3 regions of the Nocardioides montaniterrae genome follow, and region 3 is predicted to be linked to each of the others. Evidence: predicted binding sites of a transcription regulator. Region 3 holds the regulator's gene; each other region holds the start of a gene.
The links. The regulator LexA, encoded in region 3, represses DNA repair genes until DNA is damaged. The targets are predictions, from matches to a motif close to TCGAACANNTGTTCGA.
Positions count from the first base shown of each region.

Region 1: ACYVJ3_RS09225 (HNH endonuclease signature motif containing protein) is a predicted target of LexA. The motif match lies at 1,616-1,631, and genes of this name have one in related genera.
Region 2: ruvC (crossover junction endodeoxyribonuclease RuvC) is a predicted target of LexA. The motif match lies at 2,842-2,857, and genes of this name have one in related genera.

Region 1 is NZ_BAAGSB010000004.1:267,912-272,644, reverse strand. Features, by position in the region: gene ACYVJ3_RS09235 (mycothiol transferase) at 1-237, opposite strand, end outside; gene ACYVJ3_RS09230 (sigma-70 family RNA polymerase sigma factor) at 313-1,182, shown strand; gene ACYVJ3_RS09225 (HNH endonuclease signature motif containing protein) at 1,670-2,905, shown strand; gene ACYVJ3_RS09220 (cytochrome P450) at 3,224-4,426, opposite strand; gene ACYVJ3_RS09215 (TauD/TfdA dioxygenase family protein) at 4,511-4,733, opposite strand, start outside.
Region 2 is NZ_BAAGSB010000005.1:37,445-42,177, reverse strand. Features, by position in the region: gene ACYVJ3_RS09770 (outer membrane protein assembly factor BamB family protein) at 1-155, opposite strand, end outside; gene ACYVJ3_RS09765 (hypothetical protein) at 155-1,252, opposite strand; gene ACYVJ3_RS09760 (hypothetical protein) at 1,249-1,836, opposite strand; gene ACYVJ3_RS09755 (YebC/PmpR family DNA-binding transcriptional regulator) at 1,968-2,735, shown strand; gene ruvC (crossover junction endodeoxyribonuclease RuvC) at 2,872-3,396, shown strand; gene ruvA (Holliday junction branch migration protein RuvA) at 3,393-3,995, shown strand; gene ruvB (Holliday junction branch migration DNA helicase RuvB) at 4,001-4,733, shown strand, end outside.
Region 3 is NZ_BAAGSB010000001.1:252,875-257,607, reverse strand. Features, by position in the region: gene ACYVJ3_RS01375 (MXAN_6640 family putative metalloprotease) at 1-1,465, opposite strand, end outside; gene ACYVJ3_RS01370 (MXAN_6640 family putative metalloprotease) at 1,518-3,176, opposite strand; gene lexA (transcriptional repressor LexA) at 3,231-3,968, opposite strand; gene ACYVJ3_RS01360 (LysM peptidoglycan-binding domain-containing protein) at 4,227-4,562, shown strand.

The DNA.
Region 1 (4,733 bases), on a different contig from region 3:
GAACGGCAGGCCGAAGCGGTCGGCGTACCCCTGAGCGGTCCACACCTGCTCGATGCCCGCGACACCGGCGACGTGGTCGTCCTGCACCCGGGTCAGGTGCCACACGAGCCACGCGATCGAGTTGGCGTCGGGCGTCGGGCGGGCGGTCAGCTGCTCCTCGGTGAGTCCGTCCAGGACGGCCTCGAGGTCGCCGAGGACCCGGCCGATCGCGTCGGTGAGCAGGTCGCTGGGGGTCATGCTTTCGACCGTAGCGGGGACGGTGTCACATCACGAGGGGCTTGTTCGTCGGTACGTCGAGGAGAGGATGTGGTCGTGGACCTGGATGTGTTCGAGGCGGAGCGGGGACGGCTGCGTGCCGTGGCGGTGCGGATGCTCGGCTCTGCCGACGATGCCGACGACGTGCTGCAGGAGGCGTGGCTGCGGTGGTCCTCGGCCGGCGAGGGGATCGAGAATCCTGCGGCCTGGCTGACGACCGTGACGTCGCGGTTGTGCCTGGACCGGTTGCGGTCGCGGGGCCGGCGGGACGCGGTGCCGCTGGACGCCGTCGCCGAGGTCGCCTCCCCGGGAGCCGGTCCGGTGGACGAGGCCGAGCTGGCCGAGTCGGTCGACGCGGCCCTGCTGGTGGTCCTCGAGCTGCTGTCCCCTGCCGAGCGGCTCTGCTTCGTGCTGCACGACCTGTTCGGGATGCCCTTCGACGAGATCGCCTCCCTGCTGGGACGTACGTCGGCCTCCGTCCGTCAGCTCGCCTCCCGCGGCCGGCGCCGGGTGCAGGATCCCGCCGGCGCCGCCGCCGCCGAGGTGCGAGCCCGCCAGCAGTCCGTGGTCGACGCGTTCTTCGCCGCTTCCAAGGCCGGTGAGTTCTCGGCCCTGATGGAGCTGCTCGACCCCGGTGCCGTGGTCCGCTCCGACGCCACCGCCGTCGCGATGGGGGCCGCGCCGTTGTTGACGGGCGCCGCCGCTGTCGCGGGCCGCTTCTGCGGTCAGGCCCAGGCCGTCGTACCGATCCAGCTCGACGGGTACGCCGCCGCCACCTGGCAGCTGCGCGGCGAGCCCAAGGTGGTCTTCGCGTTCGTCATCTCCGAGGAGACCGGGAAGATCCTGGAGATCGAGGCCGTCTCCGACCCCGAGGTCCTTGCCTCCTCGGACCTCTCGCGGGGTGGTGGGGCGGTCCGCTTTCGGTGAGTCCTCGGCGGGCGGGGGTCGCGCAGCGGCCGTGTCGCGATCCCTCGTTGGTTAGTAGCCCGAGCCGCTAGGCGAGGGCGTGTCGAAACCAACTGCGTGGCCGGTCGCTCCTGGTCGGTGTTCTGATTCCTCGACTGGCGGCCGCGCTTATCCGACCGTCCCCCGCCGTCAAGGATCCTCGCTTCGCTCAGCCCGCTTCGCGGCGGCCTTCGGCCGTCCTTGACCGCGGGTCCCGGACGGTCGGATGGCGGCGCGGTGGGGCGACGGCTCGCTTCGCTCGCGCCGCCGCTATGCGGCCGCCTCCGACGACCGCTTTCCGCCGTTGGTTGAGTAGCCCGAGCCGCTAGGCGAGGGCGTATCGAAACCAATTCCGCCGACAGCGAAAAGTGCCTCTGACCTGCACGTTTGGGCGAATTCTGCATTGAGAAACCGTTCGAACAGGCGTACTATGAAGGCACGAATCAAGCCTCATCTCTCGGGAGTCACCATGGCGACAGCATCGGTGCCAGAGCACCCGATGCTGCGTGCGGTGAACACCTCCCGCCGAGCCTTCGACGGGGTCGCGTCGGTCGAGCCGGTCTACATGACACCCGCCGACAAGGCCGCTGCCCTTCGGGGCCTGGCGGCTCTCAAGGCGCAGGTCGAGGAAGCCGAGATGCGGCTCCTCGCCGCCTCCGGGGACCTCGCTCAGGACAACGGTGCTCGCGACGCCGGGATGTGGCTGGCGCACGAGGCGCACCTGGATCCCCAGGCAATGCGTGCCGAGCTCAAGCTCGCCGAAGCGATCGACGAGCGGTGGCGACAGATCGGTGTCGCGATGCGCGAAGGTTTCGTGAATCGTGCGCAGGCGCAGGTGATCGTCGCGGCGTTGGAGAAGCTCCCACCCGAGATCGACCAGGTCACCCGGCGCCGTGCCGAGAAGCACCTCGTGGAGCTCGCCGGTCAGTTCGGGCCGCGTGAGCTCCGCACCCTGGGCGAACGGATCCTTGCCGTGGTCGCGCCCGAGATCGCCGATGAAGCAGACGCGAAGGCACTCGAACGCGAAGAACGCTCCGCGCGGGTCAACACCTCGATGCGGTTCAAGCGGCTCGGCAACGGCATCACCCGCATCATCGGCCAAGTCCCCGACGCGATCGCGGCAAGGTTCGAGACGTACCTCGACGCGTTCTCCTCGCCCAGGGTCTCGACCGGCGAACGCGTCCCCCGGAGCAACCGACTCGGCCGGGCGTTCTGCGCGCTGCTCGAGCACCTCGACCCGAGCAAGCTGCCCGACCACGGCGGCGACACCACCACCGTCATGGTCACCATCAGCCTCGACGACCTGCGGCGCGACCTCGCCACCGCCGGCGTCATCGGCTCCCTCGACGGCAACCTCCGCATCACCGCTGACGAGGCCCGGCGCCTGGCCTGCACCGCGAAGATCATCCCCGTCGTCCTCGGCGGCAAGGGCGAGATCCTCGACCTGGGCAGGGCCCAGCGGTTGTTCAAAGCCGCTCAGCGCAAGGCGCTGCGACTCCGCGACAAGCAGTGTCGCGCCGAAGGCTGCTCGATCCCCGCCACCTGGTGCGAAGCACATCATTCACATCCATGGTCAGCCGGCGGGAAGACCGACCTCAAAGACGGCGTGCTCCTCTGCAGTCACCATCACCACATCGCCCACGACCCCCGGATGACCCATGAAGTCATGCCGACCGGCGCCTGGCGGTTCCACCGCCGGCCCTAGACCCCGATCGTGGAGTCCCAGAGCCACCTGGTGACCCCACAACTCCACAATGTCGAGAGCCAGACCCCACCATCACACCGATGGGGCCGCCGAAGGCGGCCGCATCGCGTCGGCGCGAGCGAAGCGAGCCGCCGACAACCGCGCCACCAGCGCGCCGCCAGGGACCCGCAGTCAAGGACGCCGAAGGCGCCGCGAAGCGGGCCGAGCGCAGCGAGGATCCTTGACAGCGGGGAGCGGCGCGCTACGCGCGGCCGCCACACCCACCTGAGAAGTCACGGCACCACCCAGCCAACAGCCGGTCCGCCGGTACGAGCCGGCTCACTCCACCACGAGCGGCACGGACAGGGGCCGACGTACGTAGGCCCCCGGAGCCCAGGTCACCCCCTCGAGATCCACGGAGAAGTCCGGGATCTCGGCGAGGAGCTCCTCCAGGGCGACGCGGGCCTGGAGACGGGCGGCGGCGGAGCCGAGGCAGTGGTGGTGGCCCTGGCCGAAGGCGAGGACCTGTGCGGGCTTGCGGCGGATGTCGAGGTTCTCGGCGTCGGCGCCGTAGGCACGCCAGTCGCGGTTGGCGGCGGCGTACAGGAGCAGGACGCGCCGGCCCGCCGGGATGCGTACGCCGTGCAGGTCGACGTCGCGCGTGGTGGTCCGAGCGAGGCCCTGGACGGGGGAGGACAGCCGCAGCAGCTCCTCGACCGCGTCGGGGATGAGCTTGGGCCAGTCGACGAGGTCCTCGCGCTGCTCCGGGTCGGCGGCGAGCAGCTGCACGGCCTCACCGAGCATCCCGGTCACCGTGTCGTTGCCGCCGGTGATCATGGTGAACACGAAGCCCAGCACCGCCAGCAGGTCCGGCCCGTCCGCGGCCGACGACGCGGCGACGAGGTGGGAGACGGTGTCGGCGCCGACGATCCCCCGGGCCTGCTCGGTACGCCGGCGCTCGCAGAGCTCGGTGAAGTACTCCATCAGCGAGCCGACGGCCGCCGCAGCGCCGAGCACGCCGCCCGACGCGTTGGCCGCGACGATCGCCGAGGACCACTCGTCGAACCGGTCGCGGTCCTCGGGAGGAACACCGAGGTAGTGCGCCACCACCAGCGACGGCAGCGGCTTGAACACCTCCGCCACGATGTCGCCCCCGCCAGCGGCGGAGAGCCGCGCGATCCGCGAGCGCACGAACGACCGCACCAACGGCTCGAGCTCACCGACCTGTCGCGGGGTGAAGCCCCGCACCACGAGCCGCCGCAGCGCGGTGTGCGCCGGCGGGTCGGTCATCACGAAGGGCGGCGCGTCGGCGAGGCCCACCGACTCCAGGTCGCCGTACCCGACCGTCAGGCCCGTCGCGCTCGAGAACGTCTGCACGTCGATCGCCGCGGCGAGCACGTCGGCGTGCTGGGAGAGCACGTAGAAGTCCTCGTCCGGGCGGCCGGTGGGCACGACGTGGTGGACGGGGTCCTCGTCCCGCAGGCGTGCGTACGTCGCCCACGGGGAACGCCAGGCGTCGCCCCCACCAGGCACGTAACGCACGGCAGCCCGGTCCCCCAGCATCCGTTCAGGATCCTGCAGGACCGGGCGCGCGTAAAGGCCCAGCGGGCGATCGGGGTGGTTCGATCAGCGGATCAGCTCGTCCAGGCGGTTGTAGACGTCGGACGAGCCCTGCACGACCCGGCTCGGGCGGCCGTCGATGGAGACGGGGACGTCGCCCTGGACGGTGATCCGGCGTACCTCCCGCGGCTGGGTGTCGAAGTCGGCGACGGCGTAGTGCTGCGTCGCGCGGTTGTCCCAGATCGCCACGTCGCCGGGCTGCCAGGTCCACCGGATCGTGTTCTCCAGC
Region 2 (4,733 bases), on a different contig from region 3:
CTGCCGTCGCGGTAGGCCGGCGACGTCCAGAGCACGTCGGGGGCCGTGGCCGGTGCGGGCGACGTCTCGACGGGGTCGGCCGGGTGGCTGCCGCACGCACCCAGGAACGACGCGAGCACGACGGTCGTGATGCCCGCGAGGCGCCGACGTGCCATCAGCGGCCGCTCGGCAACGACACGCCCTGCGTGTTGAGGTTGCCCGTCCCGGGGTCGGGCAGGAACCACTGGTCCCTCGTCATCGCGTCCACGGCCTTGCGCAGACCCGAGCTGGCGAACGTCTCGCTGTCGAGGTCGCCGCTGAGGTTGATGGACCAGTCGGCCTTGCCGGCGGCGAGGTCGTCGAGCGACTGCCGAAGCGGGGAGAGGTGGTGGTCGTACAGCTCGCCGGTCAGCTGGGTGTACAGATCCTCCGCGGTCTTGGCCGAGAAGCCGACCTCCTGGTGCTCCGGAGCGATCGTGTTGATGATGTCGACCGTGGACCCGATCTTGTCGATGAGCTCGCCGACGTCCTTGATGATCTTCACGCCGTTGAAGATGTTCAGCACGTCCTTGCCGATGGTCTCGGCAGTGGTCAGCCACACGGGCGCGTCGATCGAGCCGTACTTGCAGTCCGGCCAGGTCTGCGCCATGGTGCGGACCCCGTTGCGGATGGACTCGACGTACTTGCCGACCGCGGTCTGGTGGCCCGCGATGAGGGCGGTCGCCAGCGCGAAGCCGAGGGTCGCGCTGCCGGCGTACTGGCCCCAGATGTTCATCCGTTCGTTGTAGTTGTCGTACAGGGTCTGGAACTTGCGTCCCGCGTCGCCGTCCCACGCGTCGTACAGACCGTCGATGTAGGCCCAGTCGTCGTCCTTGAGGGCCTTCAGCTGCTGGACCACACCGGTCTGTAGCTGGCTGATGGCGGACGTCATGCCGGGGATGTACGGCTCGGTGATCTGGTTGGTGATCGAACCCAGGTAGCCGGCGATGCCGGACGCCCACGTGGGCCCGGTGTCCCAGGCTGCGTGGAGCGCGTCGAAGACCTGTTGCTCGAGGTCGTCGGGGTAGGCGAGCCGGAGGGCGTTTCCCCGTCGGCACGACGCGTCGGGACAGTGGCTGAGGAAGATCACGGCCTTGGAGTCGTTGTCGTCGGAGAATCGCGCATTGATCTGCGCGGCCTCGGTCTCGACGGCCTCGTTGCCACGGACGTAGCCCAGGTACGTCTCGATCTCCGCCAGCTGCGACGTGAAGGTGCTGAGGTCGAAGTCGGTCATGAGATGCCGTCCGCGAGTTCCGTCAGGCTGTTCGACTCCGTGTCGTCCCGTGTGCCTCGGTCCGTGCCGGGATCGGTCGTCGGGGCGGGCGTGGAGTCCTGGTGGATCGGCAGGTGCAGCCCGAAGATGTCGATCTCGCCGTCGCCGCCGGCGCCGCTGCGGTCACCGGTCGCCTTCGGCACCGCGCTCTGGTCGGGACGTGCCTGCGCGAGCTCCTGGCGCTCGGCCGTGTCGAGGCCCAGCTTGCTGTGAGGATCGCCCAGCGCGCGCTGGAGGTCGTGGGCCTGGCGTGCGACCGAGGTGTCGGTGCGGACGAAGTCATCGGCTGTCGCGACGAGCGCCAACGCCGCGTCGTTGAGCGACCTGGTGCCGGCGCTGGCGGCCGCGCTCACCTGGCTCAGCACCGCGAGGGCGTCCCTCATCACCGCCGGGTCGCCCGCAGCGGCGGCACCGAGGTCGAGGGTCGCCACCGGCCCCCCGATCGCGCTCGCGGCGGCCGACAGCGTCGCGGCTGCCTGTGGGACGTAGATCTTGCCGGCCTTGTAGAGAGCGGCGATGGGCGTGTCGATGACTGGTGCGGCCACGGCGGTGCCTTTCCGAAAGTGCGTGCAGGACCGGCCTACCCCCGCTGGGTGGGCCCGAAACGGGCATCCTGCGCGGCCGTTAGGATCGACGGGTTCGGTCTTGAAGAGCGCAGCAGGGAAGTAGAGGACTCATGTCGGGCCACTCCAAGTGGGCAACCACGAAGCACAAGAAGGCCGCGATCGACGCCAAGCGGGCCAAGAGCTTCGCCAAGCTGATCAAGGTCGTCGAGATCGCTGCGCGGGCAGGCGGCGCCGACCTGTCGGGCAACCCTGCGCTCGTCGACGCGGTGCAGAAGGCCAAGAAGTCGTCGGTCCCCAACGACAACATCGATCGCGCCATCAAGCGCGGTGCCGGTCTCACCGGGGACGCGGTCTCCTACGACACGATCATGTACGAGGTCTACGGCCCGTCCGGTGTCGCGCTGCTCGTCGAGTGCCTGACCGACAACAAGAACCGCGCCGCGATGGAGGTCCGCACCGCGGTCACCCGCAACGGCGGCACCATGGCGGACCCCGGCTCCGTCTCGCGCCTGTTCGGCCGCAAGGGCATCGTCGTGCTCGCCAAGTCGCAGGACGGCAAGGACGTCAGCGAGGACGACGTCCTCGAGGCGACGCTCGACGCCGGTGCCGAGGAGGTCAACGACCTCGGTGAGTCCTGGCAGGTCCAGTCCGAGGCCACCGACCTGGTCGCCGTCCGTACGGCGGTCCAGGAGGCCGGTCTCGACTACGACTCCGCCGACGTGGAGTTCGTCGCCTCGATGGACATCCCGGTCGCCGACGTCGCCACGGCCGAGAAGGTGATGCGGCTCGTCGACGTGCTCGACGACCTCGACGACGTGCAGAACGTCTTCTCCAACGCCGACATCCCCGACGAGGTCCTGGAGCAGGTCGACGCCTGACCCGATCTCGGTGGTCGCGCCGGTCGCGACCCGAGCCCGCTGAGACCGAGGGGCGCCCGCGTGTCGCGGGCGCCCCTCGTCCCGTCTCGGGCTAACGTTGCGGCGATAGAACAGACGTTCGACAGGGGTGTGTGCGATGAGGGTGCTCGGGATCGATCCCGGCCTGACCAGGTGCGGTCTGGGCGTGGTCGAGGGCACCGTCGGCCGGCCGCTGACGATGGTCGACGTGGGCGTCGTCCGCACCTCCTCGCACCTCGCGGTGCCGGAGCGCCTGGTGACGATCGAGCGCGGCATCGACGCGTGGCTCGACGAGCACCGCCCCGACCGGGTCGCCATCGAGCGGATCTTCGCCCGGTCCGACGTCTCCACGATCATGGGCACGGCCCAGGCCGCGGGGATCGCCATGGTCTGCGCCGCCCGCCGCGGGCTGCCCGTCGCGCTGCACACGCCGTCCGAGGTCAAGGCCGCCGTCTCCGGCAGCGGTCGCGCCGACAAGGCGCAGGTCGGCGCGATGGTCACCCGCATCCTGCGGCTGGACGCCCCGCCCAAGCCGGCCGACGCCGCCGACGCGCTGGCACTGGCTATCACCCACATCTGGCGCGGTGGCGCCCAGGACCGCATCGACGCCGCGCTGGCCGCGGCCGGAAGGAAGACATCGTGATCGCCTTCGTCCGGGGTCGGGTCGCCGACCTCAGCCTGTCCAGCGCCGTCCTCGAGGTCGGGGGAGTCGGGCTCGAGCTCATGTGCACGCCCGCGACCCTGGCCACCCTGCGCCACGGCCAGGAGGCGACGCTGCCGACCAGCATGATCGTGCGCGAGGACTCGATGACCCTGTTCGGCTTCGTCGACGAGGACGAGAAGTCGATCTTCGAGCTCGCCCAGACGGCCTCGGGCGTGGGGCCCAAGCTCGCCCAGGCGATCCTGGCCGTGCTGTCACCGGACGGCTTCCGTGCCGCCGTCGCGAGCGACGACGTGAAGACGTTGACCAAGGTGCCCGGCATCGGCCAGAAGGGCGCGCAGCGGATCATCCTCGAGCTCAAGGACCGCATCGGTGCGCCGATCGGCGCCGGCGGCGCCCTCGCCCGCGTCGGCTCGGCCGAACCGTGGCGCGACCAGGTGCTCCAGGGCCTGATGGGTCTGGGCTACGCCACCAAGGACGCCGAGAAGGCGATCGAGGTCGTCTCCGACGAGGTCTCGACCGGCTCCACGCCGGACGTGGGCGCGCTGCTGCGCTCCGCGCTCCGCGCGCTGGCAAGGTAGTCCGCATGCCTTTCCACGAGGACGAGCTCGCCGAGGCCGAGGAGGGCTACCTCCGCTCGCTGACCGCGGTCGACGCCGAGGGCGACGAGCGCGCGGTCGAGGCGGCGCTGCGTCCCAAGACCCTCGACGAGGTCGTCGGCCAGGTGCGCGTGCGCGACCAGCTCGGCCTGGTCCTCGAGGCCGCCAAGCAACGAGGCCGTACGCCGGACCACGTCCTGCTCTCCGGGCCTCCGGGCCTGGGCAAGACCACGCTGTCGATGATCATCGCGGCCGAGATGGGCGCCGCGCTCCGGGTGACCAGCGGGCCGGCCATCACGCATGCCGGCGACCTGGCCTCGATCCTGTCCGGCCTCAACGAGGGCGACGTCCTCTTCATCGACGAGATCCACCGGATGTCGCGCCCCGCCGAGGAGATGCTCTACCTCGCCATGGAGGACTTCCGGGTCGACGTCGTCATCGGCAAGGGGCCCGGTGCGACGGCCATCCCGCTCGACATCCCGCAGTTCACGCTGGTCGGAGCGACCACGCGGGCCGGCCTGCTGCCGGGGCCGCTGCGCGACCGGTTCGGCTTCACCGCGCACCTGGAGTTCTACGAGCCGCACGAGCTCGACCTGATCGTGCACCGCTCCGCCGGTCTGCTCGGCGTCGAGCTCACCGAGGAGGGCTCCGCGGAGATCGCCTCACGCTCGCGCGGCACCCCACGGATCGCCAACCGTCTGCTCCGCCGGGTGCGCGACT
Region 3 (4,733 bases):
CCGAGGCCTTGGTGAACGGGAGCGTGGTGGTCGCGCCGAGTGCCGGGTTCACCCGCTTGGTGTGGCCGTCGGTGGTGTGCACGACGATCGTGTCGAGCACCCAGTGACCCGGGTTGGCGTGGAACGTGACGCTGAGCTGGGAGGCGCTCGCCGCCGGCGTGACCTGGTACGTCGCCGACGACTGGTGCGCCAGGCTCGGCTTCCAGGTCGCCTTGTTGCCGAGCAGCTGCGGCAGGCTCGTCGTACCGGTCAGCGGTGCGGGCTTGTAGGCGCCGCCCTCTCGGTAGTGCTGGCCCGGGTGCAGGTTGGCGACGGCGAAGTTGCGCAGCTGGTTGCCGAACGTCGTACCGACCTCGTTGAGTGCGGTGCGGATCGCCACGATGGAGTAGCGGCGGCCGACCGCGAGCTGCCACATCCGCTTGACCAGCTTGGGCATGATGCCCTGCTTGGCGCCGTATCTCTCGGTGAGGAAGCGGAAGAAGATCCACGTGCCGTACTGGTGCCCGTCGCTGTTGAACAGGTCGAGCGCCTGGCCGGGGCGGCCCATCGGGCCGAGCCTGAGGTACTGACGGTTGTCGTTGATGGTGGTGTAGAGCTGGTCCTCGGCCCACGTAGCCGTGGCCTCCATGAACCACTGGTCCTCGTCGATGTCGTAGGCGAACTGCACCGCGTGGAAGTACTCATGGGCCGCGGTCACCTCGAGGTTCTGCTCGGGGGTGTGCGCGGGGAACTTCGTCTTGGAGTAGTTGTTGTCCAGCACGCAGTAGGCGTAGACCGCGTAGTGCTTGGAACCGTCGTTGTCGTCGTTCAGCTTGGGGTCGTCGGTGGTGCAGAAGCCGTAGACGCCGTTGTCGCCGACGTCGGCGAGGTAGATGTCGCGGCGCGAGTCACCGCCGCGCCCGCCGTCACCGCGCGGCGAGCGGTAGCCCGCCCGCTGGTAGACGCGGTCGATCCGGGAGAGCTGCTTGAGGTCGAACTCGACGACGTCCGGGATGCCGTTGTGCGCCCGACCGCTCCAGGTCCCACCGCGGCCGTCGTCCTCGCGAGGTACGCCGTTGCGTGCGTCCTGGGACTTCTTGACGTAGTGGATGCAGATCCGGCTCGTGCAGAGCTTGTGCTGCTTGGCACCGCTCTTCCAGCACACGCCGTCGGCCTTGGAGCAGGTCGAGGGCTGCGAGGGCCGGGCGAAGTAGCGCTCCGCGACCGCGCGCTGGGCCGGCGGCAGGCTGTTCTTGGTGACGGCCAGGTTGCGCAGCGCCATGGTCAGGTCCGGGTGACCGTTGCTGCCGTTGCCGGCCAGGATCTGCTGCACCGACTGCAGCGCCGCCTGGGCGTGCAGCAGCGCCCGGCTGAGGCCGTTCGCCCCCGGGGAGGGCGGTGTCGTTCCGGCGTACGCCGATGGCGTGGTGAGCGTGAGGCCCAGCGCGATCAGCAGTGCAAGGGTCAGGGTCCGGGTCCGAGACATGCACTCGAGCCTAAGCGGTCGTCCGCCGGACCGGCGAACGACCGCTCCCGTCTCAGCTCTTGTACGCCGTCGCGACCAGGCTGTCGGCGGTGTTGTCGTCGTAGCTGTGGCTCGACCAGCAGCTGTACTGCAGCTGGTTCGGGTTCGGCTGGTCCCAGCAGGAGAAGCGCGTCGAGGTGTTGAGGAGCTCGACCTCGACGTTCTTCACGAGCTGGTAGCCGAACTTGATGCTGACGGTCGCGTTGCCGCTGGCGTCCAGCTTGATCAACCGCATGGCGTGCGACCCGGAGCGGTAGTTGGTCCACAGCGTCGCCGCCGCGCCCCGCGCCCGGTTGGGCAGGTCGAAGTGCAGCCGCGGGCGCCAGCTGCTGGCCATGCCGCGGATGGTGCTCAGCCGGATGGCGACGTAGCTGAGGTGCTTCAGGGTGCCGTGGACCTTGACCACCTTCTTGCCGGGCCCCACGCGGGTGCTCACGGCGACCGGTGCGCTCGGGTAGTGGTTGGCCGCAGCCTCACGGAAGAACTTCGTGGGGTGGCGGGCCGCGAGGGCGAAGCCGCTGAACACCTTGGAGAGGCTGGTGCCGCGCGACGCGAGCACGGCCGAGATCGCCTGGGTGGAGTACATGTCCTGCGCGGCCGGGTTGGCCGCCTTGTTCGCGTCCATGTGCTGCCACAGGTTCAACATCACCACGGGCAGTGCGTTGTTGGCATCCATCTGCGGAGCGACGCGCTCGGTGAGGTAGCGGAAGAAGATCCAGGTGCCGTACCAGTGGCTGTTGTTGACGTCCATGGGCAGGCCCGGGTTGGAGATCGGGCTGTAGCGCAGGTACTGCAGGTTGTCGTTGACGTCGGTGTAGAGCTGGTCCTCGGCCCAGGTGGCCGTCGCCTCCTTGATCCAGTCGTCCTCACCGATGTCGTAGGAGAACTGGACGGCGTGGAAGAACTCGTGCGCGGCGGTGACCTGGACGTTCTCCATGGGCGTGTTCGTCGGGAACTCGGCCTGGGAGAAGTTGTTGTCGAGCACGCAGTACGCCGACACCGCGTAGTCGGTCATGTCCGGGTCGTCGCTGGTGCAGTAGCCGTAGGTGCTCGGGCCGAGGTTGGCCAGGTAGATGTCGGTCCACCCGTTGGGGCCATGGTTGGTGCTGCCGGAGTCATCGAGCGGCATGCGGTAGCCGGCCGCGGCGTAGACGGAGCGGACGTGCACCACGATGGCCAGGACCATGTCGACGTAGTCGGGCGTGGTGTTGGCGTCGGGGCCGTCCTGTGCGCTGACGCCGTTGGTCGGGTCCTCCGCCGCGGTGACGTAGTGGACGCAGATGCGGTCAGGGGTGGAGCAGACGTAGTGCGCGTTCGTGCGGTACACCGGGTCGCCGGAGCCGTCGCTGGTCGCGCTCGGGCGGGCGAAGAGGCGGTCGGCCTGGACCTGCTGGTCCTTGCTCAGCGACCGGTAGGCGACGCGCAGGTCCGACAGCACGATCGAGGCGTCCGTCGTCCGTTGGATGGCGCGGGCCTCGCGACGGGTGCCGTGGAACAGCGTCTCGGCCCGCTCGAGAGCGGCGGTGGCCTGTGCGTGGGAAGGCAGAGCGCGCCCGTGGCCGGGCGCGGCTGGCGGGGCAGGCGTGGCGGTCGCACTGAGCGGGCTCGCGAACGCGGTGCCGAGGACGAGGACGAGGACGCCGGCGTACGACCTGGCGCGGGTGCTGAGCATGCGCGCCAGACTAGGTGCGGAGCGCGGATTTCCCGCGCTCCGCGGCCTAGTGGACTAGACCTTCCGCAGCACCGCGGTGACCTTGCCCAGGATCGTGGCGTGGGTGCCGTCGATCGGTTCGAAGGCAGGGTTGTGCGGCAGCAGCCAGACCTTGCCGTCCTTGCGGCTCAGGGTCTTGACCGTGGCCTCGCCGTCGATCATCGCGGCGACGATCTCGCCGTTCTCGGCGGTGTTCTGCTGGCGGATCACGACGTAGTCGCCGTTGCAGATCGCGGCCTCGATCATCGACTCGCCGCTGACCTCGAGCAGGAACAGCTGGCCGTCGCCGACGAGCTGCTTGGGCAGCGGGAAGACGTCCTCGACGCGTTCCTCGGCCAGGATCGGGCCACCGGCGGCGATGCGGCCGACGAGCGGGACGTTGCTCGGCGTCGGCGCGGCGTCGTTGATGCCGGTCTCGTCGAAGCTCGACTCGGCGTCGTCGGTCGGGCCCGCGCCGGTGAGGGGCTTGCGCTTCTGGAGGCTCTCGGGCAGGAACACCTCGATCGCGCGGGGCAGGTGCGGGTCGCGGCGTACGAAGCCCTTGGCCTCGAGGGCACGCAGCTGGTGGGCGACGCTGGAGGTGCTGGTCAGGCCGACGGCCTCGCCGATCTCGCGCATGGAGGGCGGATAGCCGCGGGAGTCGATGGCCTTCTTGATCGTGGTCAGGATGCGCTGCTGGCGCGGGGTCAGGCCGGAGCCGTCCGGGGGACCGTCGGGGAGCTCGCTGACCGGGCGGATCGCCTTCTTCGTCATGCCTCCGACCGTAACCCCGATCACTCCCGTGATCAAACAGGTGTTCGAGGTGGGCGTGTCGCGGCGGCGTACGACACGCCGTCGAACAAGTTTGCGATGAAATGCACGGGATTGTTCGAATGGGTGTTCTAACATCGTCCATGTGTTCGATCGAACGTCTGATCGAGATACGGACAGGACCTTCACCGAGGGTTGTGTCGGTGCCTTCCGCTTGACTCTGATCGAACACGGACCAGACCCACTTCCCCGGAGGTCACGATGAGCACCATCAGCTTCAGCCCCACCTACGACTACCGCCCGCAGCTGCGCCTCACGCGCCGCGGCCGGCTGGTCGTCCTCGCCCTCGCGCTGATCGCGATCTTCGCGATCGGCCTGGCGGTCGCCTCGGCCTCCGCCGGTGGCGCCCACGCGGGCGACGCTGACGTGCACGTCGTGACCGTCCACCCCGGCGACACCCTGTGGGACATCGCCGGCACGGCCGCGGGGTCGGTCGGCGTCACGACGGGCGAGATGGTCCAGCGCATCACCGACCTCAACGACGTCACCGACGGCATGGTGTACGCCGGCCAGGACCTCCGGGTCCCGAACAACTAGGACTCCGCGCCCCGGACGGCGCGGTTCACAACTGAATACAGACTTCGCCTGCCGCCTCGACCCCGGCAGGCGTTGGGGAAGACGAGAGCCCGGTCCAGATTTCCCCTGGACCGGGCTCTCGCGGTTTTTCCACAGGGGCAGGCCGACGCTGTTGATCGCCGGGTGGTCGCG